Regions from separate parts of the Methylobacter sp. BBA5.1 genome, predicted to be linked through region 3. Evidence: predicted binding sites of a transcription regulator. Region 3 holds the regulator's gene; each other region holds the start of a gene.

Region 1 (4,200 bases), on a different contig from region 3:
GGGGATCGGATGATGGTTGACGGTGCAATAGTCTTCAAGCATGTTGAACAAAGGAAAGCCAGTCGTCAGGTCTTGTTTGACCATATCGGTGCAATAGACCTCTAGCGGCTTGCCTTCTCTGAGCATGAGCAGGCCGGTGGTATGATCGATCTGGCTGTCGATCAGCACAATGGCTTTAATGCCGCTGTCTCGAATACCTTCCTTGGGCTGGATAGCCGGGAAGGCTTCCAGTTGCGCGCGAATATCGGGCGACGTATTGAAAAGCAGCCAGTTTCTGTTATCGGTACTGACGGCAATGGATGACTGGGTACGGGCTTTGCCGTTCATTTCATTGTGACGTAGGCGATGGCAATTATGGCAATTGCAATTCCATTGAGGAAAACCGCCACCAGCACCTGAACCTAGAACTCGGATTTTCATAATTTGGAAGGTTTTTTTGAGATTTAAATACTGGAATGATACGGGAATAAAAGCAAGCAGGCAAAAAAAGGGGCCCATTCGGAGCCCCTTTTTTAATCTGAACCGAATGGATTAACGGTTATAGATATACATTGTTACTTCGAAACCGAAACGCAGGTCTGTGTAACTTGGTGTTTCCCATTTCATCGTAATAACCTCCAGAAGTTTTTATGTTATAGGCTAGCTTGATCAAGTAAGCTGCTCTGAAGTATACGATGAACAGTTTTTTTACGCAACTTTTGGCGGGCAGCCTTCGTCCATATATAGAATTAGGGCGTCATTCGGTGGCTGGGCCGTGCATTTCCTTTTATTTTCTATCAATAATTTGTTCCGGATGTTTTTTTTCTATATAAAGAGTATTATCCAATTTCACCTAAAAATAATAATAGATATTGATAAAATCATGAGGAGGTGTTATGAGCGGAGTTATTGTGCTTTTTTTGGGCATGGTTGTTCTTGCGGCGTTTTCGTTTGCGCCATTGGGTTATTTTATTTATAAGTTCTCGCAGAAAAATGCCAAACCTTTTGGCGAAATTGAACCGCATGGCGACAGTCCGTCTTTAGTAAATGATTTTGCGGAAAAAGCCATCAGTTTATTCAAAGGCTTGGTCGGCAAAAAGTAAAACATTATCGAACTTTCCAGGTGACTCGATTCATCTGGAAAGTTCGTCTTGTCCGGCAATAATTTCAGCAGTTGCCGCAGGTCGGGCAGTTAGGGTTTTTTCGCAGTTTCATGGTATTGCATTCCATCGTGTAGCCATCGAGCAACAGTAACCGGCCGGTCAGGGTTTCCCCGATATTCATAATCAGTTTCATGGCCTCCAGCGCCTGAATGCTGCCGATAATGCCTGTAATAGGCGCTATTACGCCATTGGTTGCGCAGTTTTGTTGCTCCTCGCCATCGTTGTTATATAAACAGTTGTAGCAAGGGCTGTTGGCCTTGCCCGGCGTAAAGACGGATACCTGGCCTTCAAAGCGTATGGCCGCGCCTGAAACCAGTGGTGTTCGATGCTTGACACAGGCGCTGTTAATAGCAAAACGTGTCGGGAAATTATCACAGCAATCCAGCACCACGTCGGCCGAAGCCACGGCTGTTTCAAGCTGTTCCCCCGCCAAACGCTGTTTAACCGGCTGTACGTTTACTTCCGGATTGAGATTTTTAAGTGTATGTCGGGTTGAAATTACTTTGTCTATCCCTATATCGTTGGTGTGATGAGCAATCTGTCTTTGTAAATTGGATAAGTCCACTTCATCATCATCATAAATCGTAATGCTACCGACACCGGCAGCGGCTAGATAGATTGACGCGGGAGATCCAAGTCCTCCGGCGCCGACTATCAGTATCCTGGCGGCCAGGAGCTTTTGCTGACCTTCAATATCAACCTGAGGCAGCATGATTTGGCGGCTATAGCGTAGTAATTGGTTGTCATTCATCAGTCATGTAGTTTCCATATGAGGATAGGAGATGATGCCAAAGAACTTGACAGACTGCAAAAGCTGATTATTATTAGCACTCATTGCCAGAGAGTGCTAACAACTGGATTAACCTTTAAAATTAACTGTTAGGAGATATTGATGAAAATACGTCCGTTACACGATAGAGTGATTGTTAAACGTGTGGAAGAAGAAACGACAACAGCTGGCGGTATCGTTCTGCCGGGTTCCGCGGCGGAAAAACCCAGTCAAGGTGTGGTTTTGGCTGTAGGTAACGGTAAGGTGCTGGATAACGGCGATGTTCGCGCATTGGATGTTAAGGTCGGCGATAAAGTACTGTTTGGCAAATATGCCGGCAACGAAGTTAAAGTTGACGGTGAAGAGCTTATCGTTATGCGCGAAGAAGACATCATGGGCGTTTTGAGTTAAGACCGGTTCTTAACTTAATCACAATCAATTTAACACTAAATAAGGAACAAAAATGGCAGCAAAAGACGTATTATTTGGCGATGACGCACGTAGCCGCATGGTAAAAGGCGTTAACATTTTAGCGAATGCAGTAAAAGTAACATTAGGTCCTAAGGGACGTAATGCGGTACTGGACAAAAGCTTTGGTGCGCCGACTATTACCAAAGACGGCGTATCTGTTGCGAAAGAAATCGAGTTAAAAGACAAATTCGAAAACATGGGCGCGCAAATGGTTAAGGAAGTCGCTTCAAAGACTTCCGATGTAGCCGGTGACGGCACCACCACTGCGACAGTATTGGCGCAAGCTATCGTTAATGAAGGTTTAAAAGCCGTTGCCGCCGGCATGAATCCGATGGATTTGAAACGCGGTATTGATTTGGCAGTGACTAAAGTCGTTGAATCTGTTGTAGCTTCAGCGGCACCTTGCAAAGATAACAAAGCGATTGCGCAAGTCGGCACTATCTCTGCAAACTCTGATGAGTCTGTCGGCCAGATCATTGCCGAAGCAATGGAAAAAGTCGGCAAGGAAGGCGTGATCACTGTTGAAGAAGGCTCAGGCCTGGACAACCAACTGGACGTCGTAGAAGGTATGCAATTCGACCGCGGCTATCTGTCTCCTTACTTCATCAACAACCAGGACAGCATGAGCGCTGAACTGGAAAATCCGTTCATCCTGCTGTACGACAAAAAAATCTCCAACATCCGCGACTTGCTACCGGTACTGGAAGGCGTTGCTAAATCCGGCCGTCCGTTATTGATCATCGCTGAAGATGTGGAAGGAGAAGCGTTGGCGACTCTGGTTGTTAATACCATCCGTGGTATCGTTAAAGTCGCGGCCGTTAAAGCACCTGGTTTTGGCGATCGTCGTAAAGCCATGCTGGAAGACATCGCTGTTTTGACCGGCGGTACTGTGATTTCTGAAGAAGTCGGCCTGTCGCTGGAAAAAGCGGAACTGGACTTGTTGGGTACTGCGAAAAAAGTACAAGTCGGCAAAGAAAACACTACGGTTATTGATGGCGCGGGTTCTGAAGAAAGCATCAAGGGCCGAATTGCGCAAATCCGCAAACAAGCTGAAGAAGCAACTTCGGATTACGACAAAGAAAAACTGCAAGAGCGTCTGGCTAAATTAGCCGGCGGTGTTGCTGTTATCAAAGTCGGCGCCGCAACTGAAGTGGAAATGAAAGAGAAAAAAGCACGCGTTGAAGACGCGCTGCATTCAACCCGTGCGGCGGTTGAAGAAGGCGTGGTTGCCGGCGGAGGTACCGCTCTGGTTCGGGCCCTGAAAGCGCTGGAAGGTCTGAAAGGCATCAATCACGACCAGGACGTCGGCATCAATATCTTGCGCCGCGCAATGGAAGAGCCATTACGTCAAATCGTTGCCAATGCCGGTGACGAATCGTCCGTGGTACTGAACGAAGTCGCTAGAGGTACAGGTAACTACGGTTACAACGCCGCGACTGGTCAGTACGGCGATATGATCGACATGGGTATTCTGGATCCTGCCAAAGTAACCCGTTTTGCATTGCAAAATGCGGCTTCTATTGCAAGTCTGATTATTACTACAGAAGTCATGGTTGCTGATGCGCCGATTGACGAAAAAGGCCATGGCATGCCGGATATGGGCGGCATGGGTGGTATGGGCGGTATGGGTGGTATGGGCGGCATGATGTAATCATGCGCTCTTAAAGCCTGTCGCTTTAAGCAGGCCCCGGTTGTTTTTTAACAGCCGGGGCTTTTTTATGGTCTACTGTTTTTGCCAGGGGCCGGCTTCTGGATTCACGACCGACTGGGGTTGTGCATGCTGAGTCAAACTATGTTGTCGTAAGAAATCCAACACAT
Region 2 (4,200 bases), on a different contig from region 3:
TGTTCCATATTGCTGATATGACTTATCATATTACCTTTTGCTAAAGTTACTACCATAGCCTGAAAAGAATAGATAAGATGAACTCGATAGCGTTGATAAAGCCAACGTCCATCCAAAACTTCAACACTCTGCTTACGTGGGTTATTGTTAATAGTTTGTGTTTCTTTTAAATCGCAATACAAGTGTGTTGTCCTACTACTGATTAATTTTCTGCATTTTATTATTGACGCATGTGTTAAAAAGACCCTCATCACCTTTTCGCTACTTAGCGAAAGAGTCGAAATTAACGAACTCCTTTTGGAGGTAAGAAAACGCCTGGGCAACAAGCGCCAAAACCCAGTACACGCGCATCAAATGTACTGATATTATTGATGATGAAGGTCTGTAAGCTGCTTACTTCATTTAATAGCATTTATTTCAACAAACAGGATTGACGGTTAGCTCCACCAGTGCAACCATTAGCAATCAATTTCAGCCATCACCGCATGAGGGGCTAAGTTTATATGGCCGGTAAATATTGCCAGTTGCATAGTTGCTGATGGAGCTAACCGTCAACCCTGTTTAACGAAATTTTTTTTTTACAGCAGGTTCTTGTTATATCAATTCAATTAATGTGCCCAAAAGTCACAAAAACTCGACAATTTAGTTATACTCCGAAGCCACTGCGAATGCAGTTGATCTCCTTCGGAAACTAAGTTTCTTACTCCTTAGGCACAACCGAATCCAGGTCTTCAGGAACAATTGCACCAGTGCTGATTCGGTAAGCAGAATGGAGCACTATTTTTTCTCCAACCGGAAAATCTGCGCTGCTTTCTTCGGCAATAGGTAGCACAACGGGATAATTTTCTCTTGTTTTTTCGGCATCCTGCCAGGAGACAGCAAAGCCATCCAAAGCACTGTTTGTATAAGGGGGCGAAGAGATTGTTGCTAGCGTCTTTTCGGCAAGAACATAGCCAAGAGAATCAGATGTTGCAACAACGCGTGTCTCTATTAGGCATATTTTCCTTCATTATTTCAATAGCTTAATTTATGGATATCACTTTTTTACCCAGCGTTTTTCTTCATCATGTCCGCCACCCCACAGCATAGGGAAAGCATGTAAAAGTCCAGGGAAAAGTGCTTCCATACTTTCCTGCGCACCTTTGGAACTTCCTGGTAAATTAATGATTAATGTTTTGTCGCAGATGCCAGCCAGTTCGCGTGACAACATTGCATAAGGTGTGCGTTCTTTACCATGGCGGCGTATAGTCTCAGCCAGACCGGGTGCTTCTTTTTCGATGACTTTGGCCGTTGCTTCCGGAGTTATGTCCCTAGGGCCAAAACCCGTTCCACCGGTTGTAATTACCAGATCAAAATGTTCAGCTACTAGTTGCCGCAAGCGATTTGATATTTGGTCTGAATCATCGGGTAAAATTTCATAGACCGGAACCGAGAGGTCTTTATCTTCCAAAAATAGTTTGATGATTTTTCCAGACGTATCTTCGCGGTTTCCGGCATATGTTGAATCAGAAATAACAAGAACAGCCGATTTTAATGGTTCGGCAAAATATTCTATAAAACTGCTTTTGCCTCCCTTTTTCTCAACCAGTTTTACATCGGAAAAAGAGATGTTTTCATCTAACGGTTTAAGCATATCATAGACGTTTAACAGCGCGCCCGTAACTGCAGCCATAGCTTCCATTTCAACACCGGTTTTCCAGATTGCTTTTACTTCCGCTGAAATTTTTATGGTGTCTTTGCCGATATCAAAACTTATACCCACCCAATCCAAAGGAAGAGTATGACAAAACACAATCCAGGCAGCAGCATTTTTCGCAGCGGTTATGCCTGCTGCCCGTGCAACCTGTAAAACATCTCCTTTGGGAACAGTTTTTTCAGTCACCCGTTTTATTGTTTCCGAATTAGCCGTTAAAATTCCTTCGGCTTTCGCATATCTTAATGTGCTGAATTTTGGACTAATATCGATCATTTTGTATTTTTAAACTATTATTTTGTTTTTGCATTTAATTGAATAAATTACCAGAAAAATTACATTTTCAACTGACCTTGCATTTTCCGATAAAAATGTTCTTAAAAGTTATTCCTGAACCCAGTGCACAGATTTATCTTCCATGATTTCTTTTTTCCAGATGGGAACTTTGTGTTTAATACCTTCAACAATCTGTTTCATCGCTTTAATACTTTCTTTACGATGCCCGGAAGAGCAAAAAACAAAAAGAGATAATTCTCCGGTTTTTACCAATCCGGTACTATGGTATATGTGCAGACAATTTAACGGCCATTGTTCAAAAGCTTCTTCACGAATTTTTGAAAACGCCTGGTTGGCCATGTCTTCATAAGCCGAGTATTCAATCCCGGCCACATGTTTCCCCACTTTTTCATCAGCACGTACCTGACCGAGAAAAATAGAATGGGCGCCTATATCATGTTTAGAGCTATGTTTTGCTATCTGCTCACCGATAAAAACCGGATCGATAGCTCCCTGGATAAAATAATTTCTGGCGTTCATGGTTCTATTTTTTTTCCTCTTTCAACCAGGCTACCAAACCGCCTGTAAGATTAAATACATTTTTAAGTGTTTGATGATTTGGCAGCATTCTAATTGCCCGGATGCTGTTGATTCCGTGGTCACAATAAAAAACAACCTGGCAATCGTTTTTCAATATGTTATGAATATTAGCCTGCAAATTATTTAGCGGGATGCGAATAGCATTCGGCAATTCCTCTTGGAATTCGGGTATCGAACGAACATCAATCAATTGTATTTTTTCGTTGTTTTGTAATTTTTTGTGCAGATCAACAGCGCTGATTTCATTTATTTTTTGCTGACTTGAACTGCAAAAACTTTCATAATCAAATGACTCAAAATCCGGGGCATTTTGCAAAGCCTGCTGCACAGCCTGTTCGTTTCGTTGAATGGAAAACAGCATTGTTTGATTGCTCAATGCATCGAACATCAAAACTTTTCCTGATAAAACTTCGCCTACTCCGCAGATCATTTTTATAACTTCGTTTGCCTGCAAATTACCGATAATTCCCGGAAGAACGCCAATGACACCATTTTGCGAACAATCTGGTGCTGTTTCGGGTGCCGGGGGGTTGGGAAACAGGCAGCGATAAGTTGGGCATTTATTGCCTTGATTATCTGTAAAATTTAATACACTCAACTGTCCCTGAAAGCGGTCTATTGATCCTGAAACAAAAGGTTTATCCAGGTAAACACAAAAATCGTTAATCAAATAACGGGTTGGAAAGTTGTCTGTAGCATCAACAACGACATCATATTGGGAAATCAAATCGACAGCATTTTCCGGAGACAATCTTTGAGTGTATGCCTTTAAAACAATATTGGGATTGAGATCCTTTAAACGATTTACTGCGGCTTCGGCTTTGAATTCTCCAACCTGTGAAAAGCCATACAACACCTGGCGATGCAAATTAGAAACCGCAACTTTATCGGGATCTACAATACCAACCCTGCCGACACCGGCTCCAGATAGATACATTAAAGTAGGGCAGCCCAATCCGCCTGCACCGATGACCAGTACTTTTGCTTTTTTTAAAGCCTGTTGTCCTGTTTTGCCAATCTGAGGTAAAATCAAGTGGCGGTGATAATACTGAATTTCCTCTTTATTTAGGTTCATGGTTGCCTTTAAAAAATCAGCCCCCAGCAAAGGGGGGCATAACTGCGACCGAATCGTTATCAAAAAGAAGGTAATTGTCTTCAACCATTTGCTGATTTACAGCCATTCTATACGTATAGTCTTTTAAATTCGGATAATTTGTGATTAACTTGCTTTTCAAGTCAGTCATATTGCCTGTGTCTTGAATCGTCAACATGTTTTTCCCCACCACATCACTCAGAACACCAAAAAAAATCACATTAACCTGCATAGTTTTTCCTTACGTTTTAATGGAAACGGGTTATGTTTCTCTGTTTAAATAAAATTTATAGCTTTTACTCTTATATCAATCCGGCTACCAGTGCGATCGTCAGGTGTGGCAAAAGAAATGAAACCAACAGCAAGCGCAACTGCCAGCGGTAATAGTGTTCTCAAGTCACCAATGGAGCCAGACCATTCCGAAAATAAAAATCTATTTTTAAGTTTTTCCATCATCCACCTATCTGTGCCATTGAAAGATGATTTTTTGAAAAATGAATTATTTGCTGCGTACGCTGTTCCGATTCAAATCCGTCTT
Region 3 (4,200 bases):
TGATCATGCGTTCCACTTCTTCATCCGATAAGCCGCTGGACGCCTTGATGACGATAGATTGCTTTTTACCGGTTGCCTTGTCTTTGGCCGAAACGTTCAGAATACCGTTGGCATCGATATCAAATGCCACTTCAATCTGTGGAATGCCACGCGGTGCGGGTGGGATATCGGTCAGATCGAAACGTCCCAGCGACTTATTGGCGGAAGCCACTTCGCGCTCACCCTGCAGCACATGAACCGTTACCGCCGTCTGGTTGTCATCAGCCGTGGAGAAAATCTGCGAAGCATTGGTTGGAATCGTGGTGTTTTTCTCGATCAGCTTGGTCATGACGCCGCCCATGGTCTCGATACCCAGCGACAACGGGATCACATCCAGCAGCAACACGTCCTTGACTTCACCGCCCAATACGCCGGCCTGAATCGCGGCACCCAGTGCAACCGCTTCATCCGGATTGACATCTTTACGCGGTTCTTTGCCGAAAATGGTTTTCACCATCTCCTGTACTTTCGGCATACGGGTTTGACCGCCTACCAGAATCACGTCATCGATATCGGAGGCTGACAAGCCGGCATCCTTAAGCGCGATCTGACACGGGCCTTTAGTCCGATTGATCAGCTCTTCAACCAGAGACTCCAGTTTGGCGCGGGTCAATTTGACATTTAAATGCTTGGGGCCTGACGCATCGGCCGTAATATAAGGCAGGTTGACATCGGTTTGCTGACTTGAAGACAATTCAATCTTGGCTTTCTCCGCCGCTTCCTTCAAACGTTGCAGCGCCAGCGGATCATTATGCAGGTCAACACCGCTTTCTTTTTTGAATTCCGCCGCCAGATATTCGATGACTCTTGAGTCGAAATCCTCACCACCCAGGAAGGTATCGCCGTTGGTCGACAATACTTCAAACTGGTGTTCGCCTTCTATCTCGGCAATTTCAATGATGGAGATATCAAACGTACCGCCGCCCAGGTCATAAACGGCAATCTTGGTATCACCCTTAGGCTTATCCATGCCGAAAGCCAACGCCGACGCGGTCGGCTCATTGATGATACGTTTTACATCCAACCCGGCAATACGTCCAGCGTCTTTAGTGGCCTGACGTTGCGAGTCGTTAAAATAAGCGGGTACGGTAATAACGGCTTCCGTGACTTCTTCGCCCAGATACGCTTCGGCGTCTTTTTTCAGCTTCATCAAAACACGCGCCGAAATTTCAGGGGCTGCCATTTTTTTACCGTGCACCTCCACCCAGGCATCGCCGTTTTCAGCTTCGACAATTTTATAAGGCACCATTGTGATGTCTTTTTGCACAACATCGTCTTTAAAGCGGCGGCCGATCAAACGCTTGATAGCGAATAACGTATTCTTAGGGTTGGTTACGGCCTGACGTTTAGCCGATTGGCCTACCAATACTTCGTCATCGCTGGTAAAAGCGATAATGGAGGGCGTCGTACGGGCACCTTCACTATTCTCGATCACTTTCGCCACGCCATTCTCTAAAACCGCAACGCAAGAGTTTGTGGTTCCTAAATCAATTCCAATTATTTTAGCCATTGAAGTCTCCAGACTTGAATATGTAAATGTTAAAAGTTGTTCTTAATATGGGGATTGTTTTATAGGGTTCAAGCCTGCTCATCAATGCTTGGCGTATCCGCCGCCGGTTTATCGGGCGCCTTTGCAACCACGACCATGGCGGGGCGCAACAAACGTCCGTTCAATAGATAACCTTTTTGAAAAACGTTAACCACTGTATTTGGCTCGACACCCTCCACGGCTTGCATGGTCATAGCCTGGTGGTGTTCAGGGTTAAAAGGCTGGCCGGCTGGATCAATCATTTCAATGTTAAACTTGGCAAACACCGATTCGAATTGCTTAATCGTCAATTCGCTGCCCACGCGGAATTTCTCCACTTCAGGGCTATCACCTGTCGCCGCTTGCAACCCTAACTCCAAACTATCCAATACCGGTAATAATTCCTTGGCAAATCCTTCCAGCGCGAACTTATGCGCACTCTCCAGATCTTTTTGCGTTCTTTTCTTCAGATTTTCCATTTCCGCCTGAGCGCGAACTGCTTTATCCCAGTTTTCCTGGGCTTTCTGCTCAGCCTGTGCCAATTGCTCCCTCAGCTCTTCAATAGTTGCCTCAGGCAGCAACTGCTCTTCGGTAGCGGCTTCTTCAGCCAGCTCTTCGTTCTTAGCCTCGGTTTCAACCTGTGATTCAGGCACTTCCTGATCATTACTCATTCGCTATAGCTCCTCAAATATAAAGTTTAGTTGCCGTGCCCAATTGCACGAGAAAAAACAGCTGTCAGTTATGATGGGGACGATGATTTGGGATTCAAGGCGGCGCCTAACAATTTTGCAGTAATATCGACAAACGGGATGATTTTCTCGTAAGCCATGCGTGTCGGCCCGATGACGCCCAATACCCCTACCACTTCATCGCTGACCGAATAAGACGAGGTAACCAGACTGCAATGATCGAACGCCTGATAGCCCGACTCTTCGCCGATGAAAATCTGCACGCCTTCGGCTTTCATGCACTGATCCAATAGATGAATCACATCCTGCTTCTGGCTGAACGCTTCAAATAATTTTTTCAACCGGTCCATGTCCGCCAACTCTGAAAAACCCATTAAATTGGTTTCGCCGGTCAGCACGTAATCTTCTTTTTCATTGTCCCGCTCAAACGTCAGTTGCGCTATTTTTATCGCGTCAAGCATGCCCTGATTCATGCGCGCCTGAGCCTCTTTCAACTCTTCAAAAACCGCCTGCCGCACAGCAACCAGACTTCGACCACAATAAATTGAATTTAAATAATTGGCTGCCTGCTGCAATTCGGAAGGGCTAAATACTTTGGCCGTATGGATGATTTTATTATGGACTTCCTGCTCATTGGTAACAAAAATCACCAGCACACGCGTATTGGATAAAGGTAAAAATTCAATATGCCGTAAACAGACCATCTCCCGCCTGGGCAGCGTTACGACTCCCGCCATGCGAGTCAATTCCGAAAGCAAACGCGATGCGACCCCGATAGCATCATTATTATTGTCAGTCACTGACAATCCCTGATGCAAAAGCGTCAAATCTTCCGATTTCAGCGGCTTAACCGTCAACAGACTGTCCACGAATAATCGATAGCCACTGACCGTGGGCACACGGCCTGCAGAAGTATGCGGTGAGTGCACCAGCCCTAAATCCTCAAGATCAGCCATGACATTGCGGATGGTGGCCGGGCTCAAATTTAAACCCGAGTCTTTCGATAAAACCCTTGAGCCCACTGGCTGACCATCGCTGATATAACGCTCGACCAGCGTTTTCAACAACTGCAACGACCGTTCGTTTAAAACCTGACTAGTACCCACATCAACCTCTAAAAGATCAAAATTAGCACTCTTCCCAGGCGAGTGCTAGCGAGGCAAAATATCAGCTCGACGGTCTGTTGTCAATAAAGCCCCTTAAAGCCCGATTAATTAATAATAGACTCATTATCGCGTTCCCTATCGATATCAGCCGATATAAAAAGCCTGCCATCCACCAGTAAAACAAATTGGTTTGGCAATGTTTTTTTGTATAATCCAATTCATTTGACTTACTATTCGGCAATGCATAGCCCTTTTAATACCATTGGCATCATAGGCAAACCCAGTGACCCCAGTATTGCTGAGACCCTATCCGCTCTTTATGATTTCTTAAAACACCACGAATACACTGTCGTGGTTGCCCCGGACAGCGCCCGATTCATTCATAACCAGACTGTTGTATCATGCGATATCGACAAACTGGGCGGCTATTGCGACCTGGTGATTGCCATTGGCGGCGACGGTACTTTTCTCTCCGCCGCGCGGGCCATCGCGAAATACGACATTCCCTTGATCGGTATCAATCTGGGCCGACTAGGCTTTTTGGTGGATATATCGCCTAATGAGCTGCCCGACCGGTTACATCGCATACTTCAAGGCTGTTACACTGAAGAGAACCGCTACTTGCTGCGCACTAAAATCATCCGCGATGAACAGATCATCCACGAAGAAACGGCGGTTAATGAAGTGGTTATTCATCGTTGGGTAACGCCCAGCATGATTGAAATCGTAACCAAAATTGACAATGTGTTTCTTAATTCACAACGCTCCGACGGACTCATCGTGTCCACTCCCACAGGCTCAACCGCCTATTCCTTGTCCGCGGGCGGCCCGATCCTGC

The links. The regulator HrcA, encoded in region 3, represses chaperone genes, less so after heat shock. The targets are predictions, from matches to a motif close to TNTTAGCACTCNNNNNNNNNGAGTGCTAANA.
Region 1: a site for HrcA is predicted at 1,965-1,995, ahead of groES (co-chaperone GroES). Genes of this name have one in related genera too.
Region 2: a site for HrcA is predicted at 1,995-2,025, ahead of moaCB (bifunctional molybdenum cofactor biosynthesis protein MoaC/MoaB). Genes of this name have one in related genera too.

Annotation. Positions count from the first base shown of each region.
Region 1 is NZ_JQKS01000023.1:70,481-74,680, forward strand. Features, by position in the region: gene pqqB (pyrroloquinoline quinone biosynthesis protein PqqB) at 1-420, opposite strand, end outside; gene pqqA (pyrroloquinoline quinone precursor peptide PqqA) at 532-606, opposite strand; gene EK22_RS14875 (hypothetical protein) at 876-1,082, shown strand; gene EK22_RS14880 (HesA/MoeB/ThiF family protein) at 1,147-1,893, opposite strand; gene groES (co-chaperone GroES) at 2,035-2,322, shown strand; gene groL (chaperonin GroEL) at 2,375-4,033, shown strand; gene EK22_RS14895 (alpha/beta hydrolase) at 4,106-4,200, opposite strand, start outside.
Region 2 is NZ_JQKS01000050.1:7,522-11,721, forward strand. Features, by position in the region: gene EK22_RS23935 (MoeA family protein) at 701-1,000, opposite strand; gene moaCB (bifunctional molybdenum cofactor biosynthesis protein MoaC/MoaB) at 1,037-1,969, opposite strand; gene EK22_RS20690 (molybdenum cofactor biosynthesis protein MoaE) at 2,078-2,509, opposite strand; gene moeB (molybdopterin-synthase adenylyltransferase MoeB) at 2,514-3,644, opposite strand; gene EK22_RS20700 (MoaD/ThiS family protein) at 3,661-3,894, opposite strand; gene EK22_RS24440 (hypothetical protein) at 3,939-4,118, opposite strand; gene moaA (GTP 3',8-cyclase MoaA) at 4,115-4,200, opposite strand, start outside.
Region 3 is NZ_JQKS01000007.1:79,349-83,548, forward strand. Features, by position in the region: gene dnaK (molecular chaperone DnaK) at 1-1,549, opposite strand, end outside; gene grpE (nucleotide exchange factor GrpE) at 1,618-2,238, opposite strand; gene hrcA (heat-inducible transcriptional repressor HrcA) at 2,307-3,362, opposite strand; gene EK22_RS06355 (NAD(+) kinase) at 3,603-4,200, shown strand, end outside.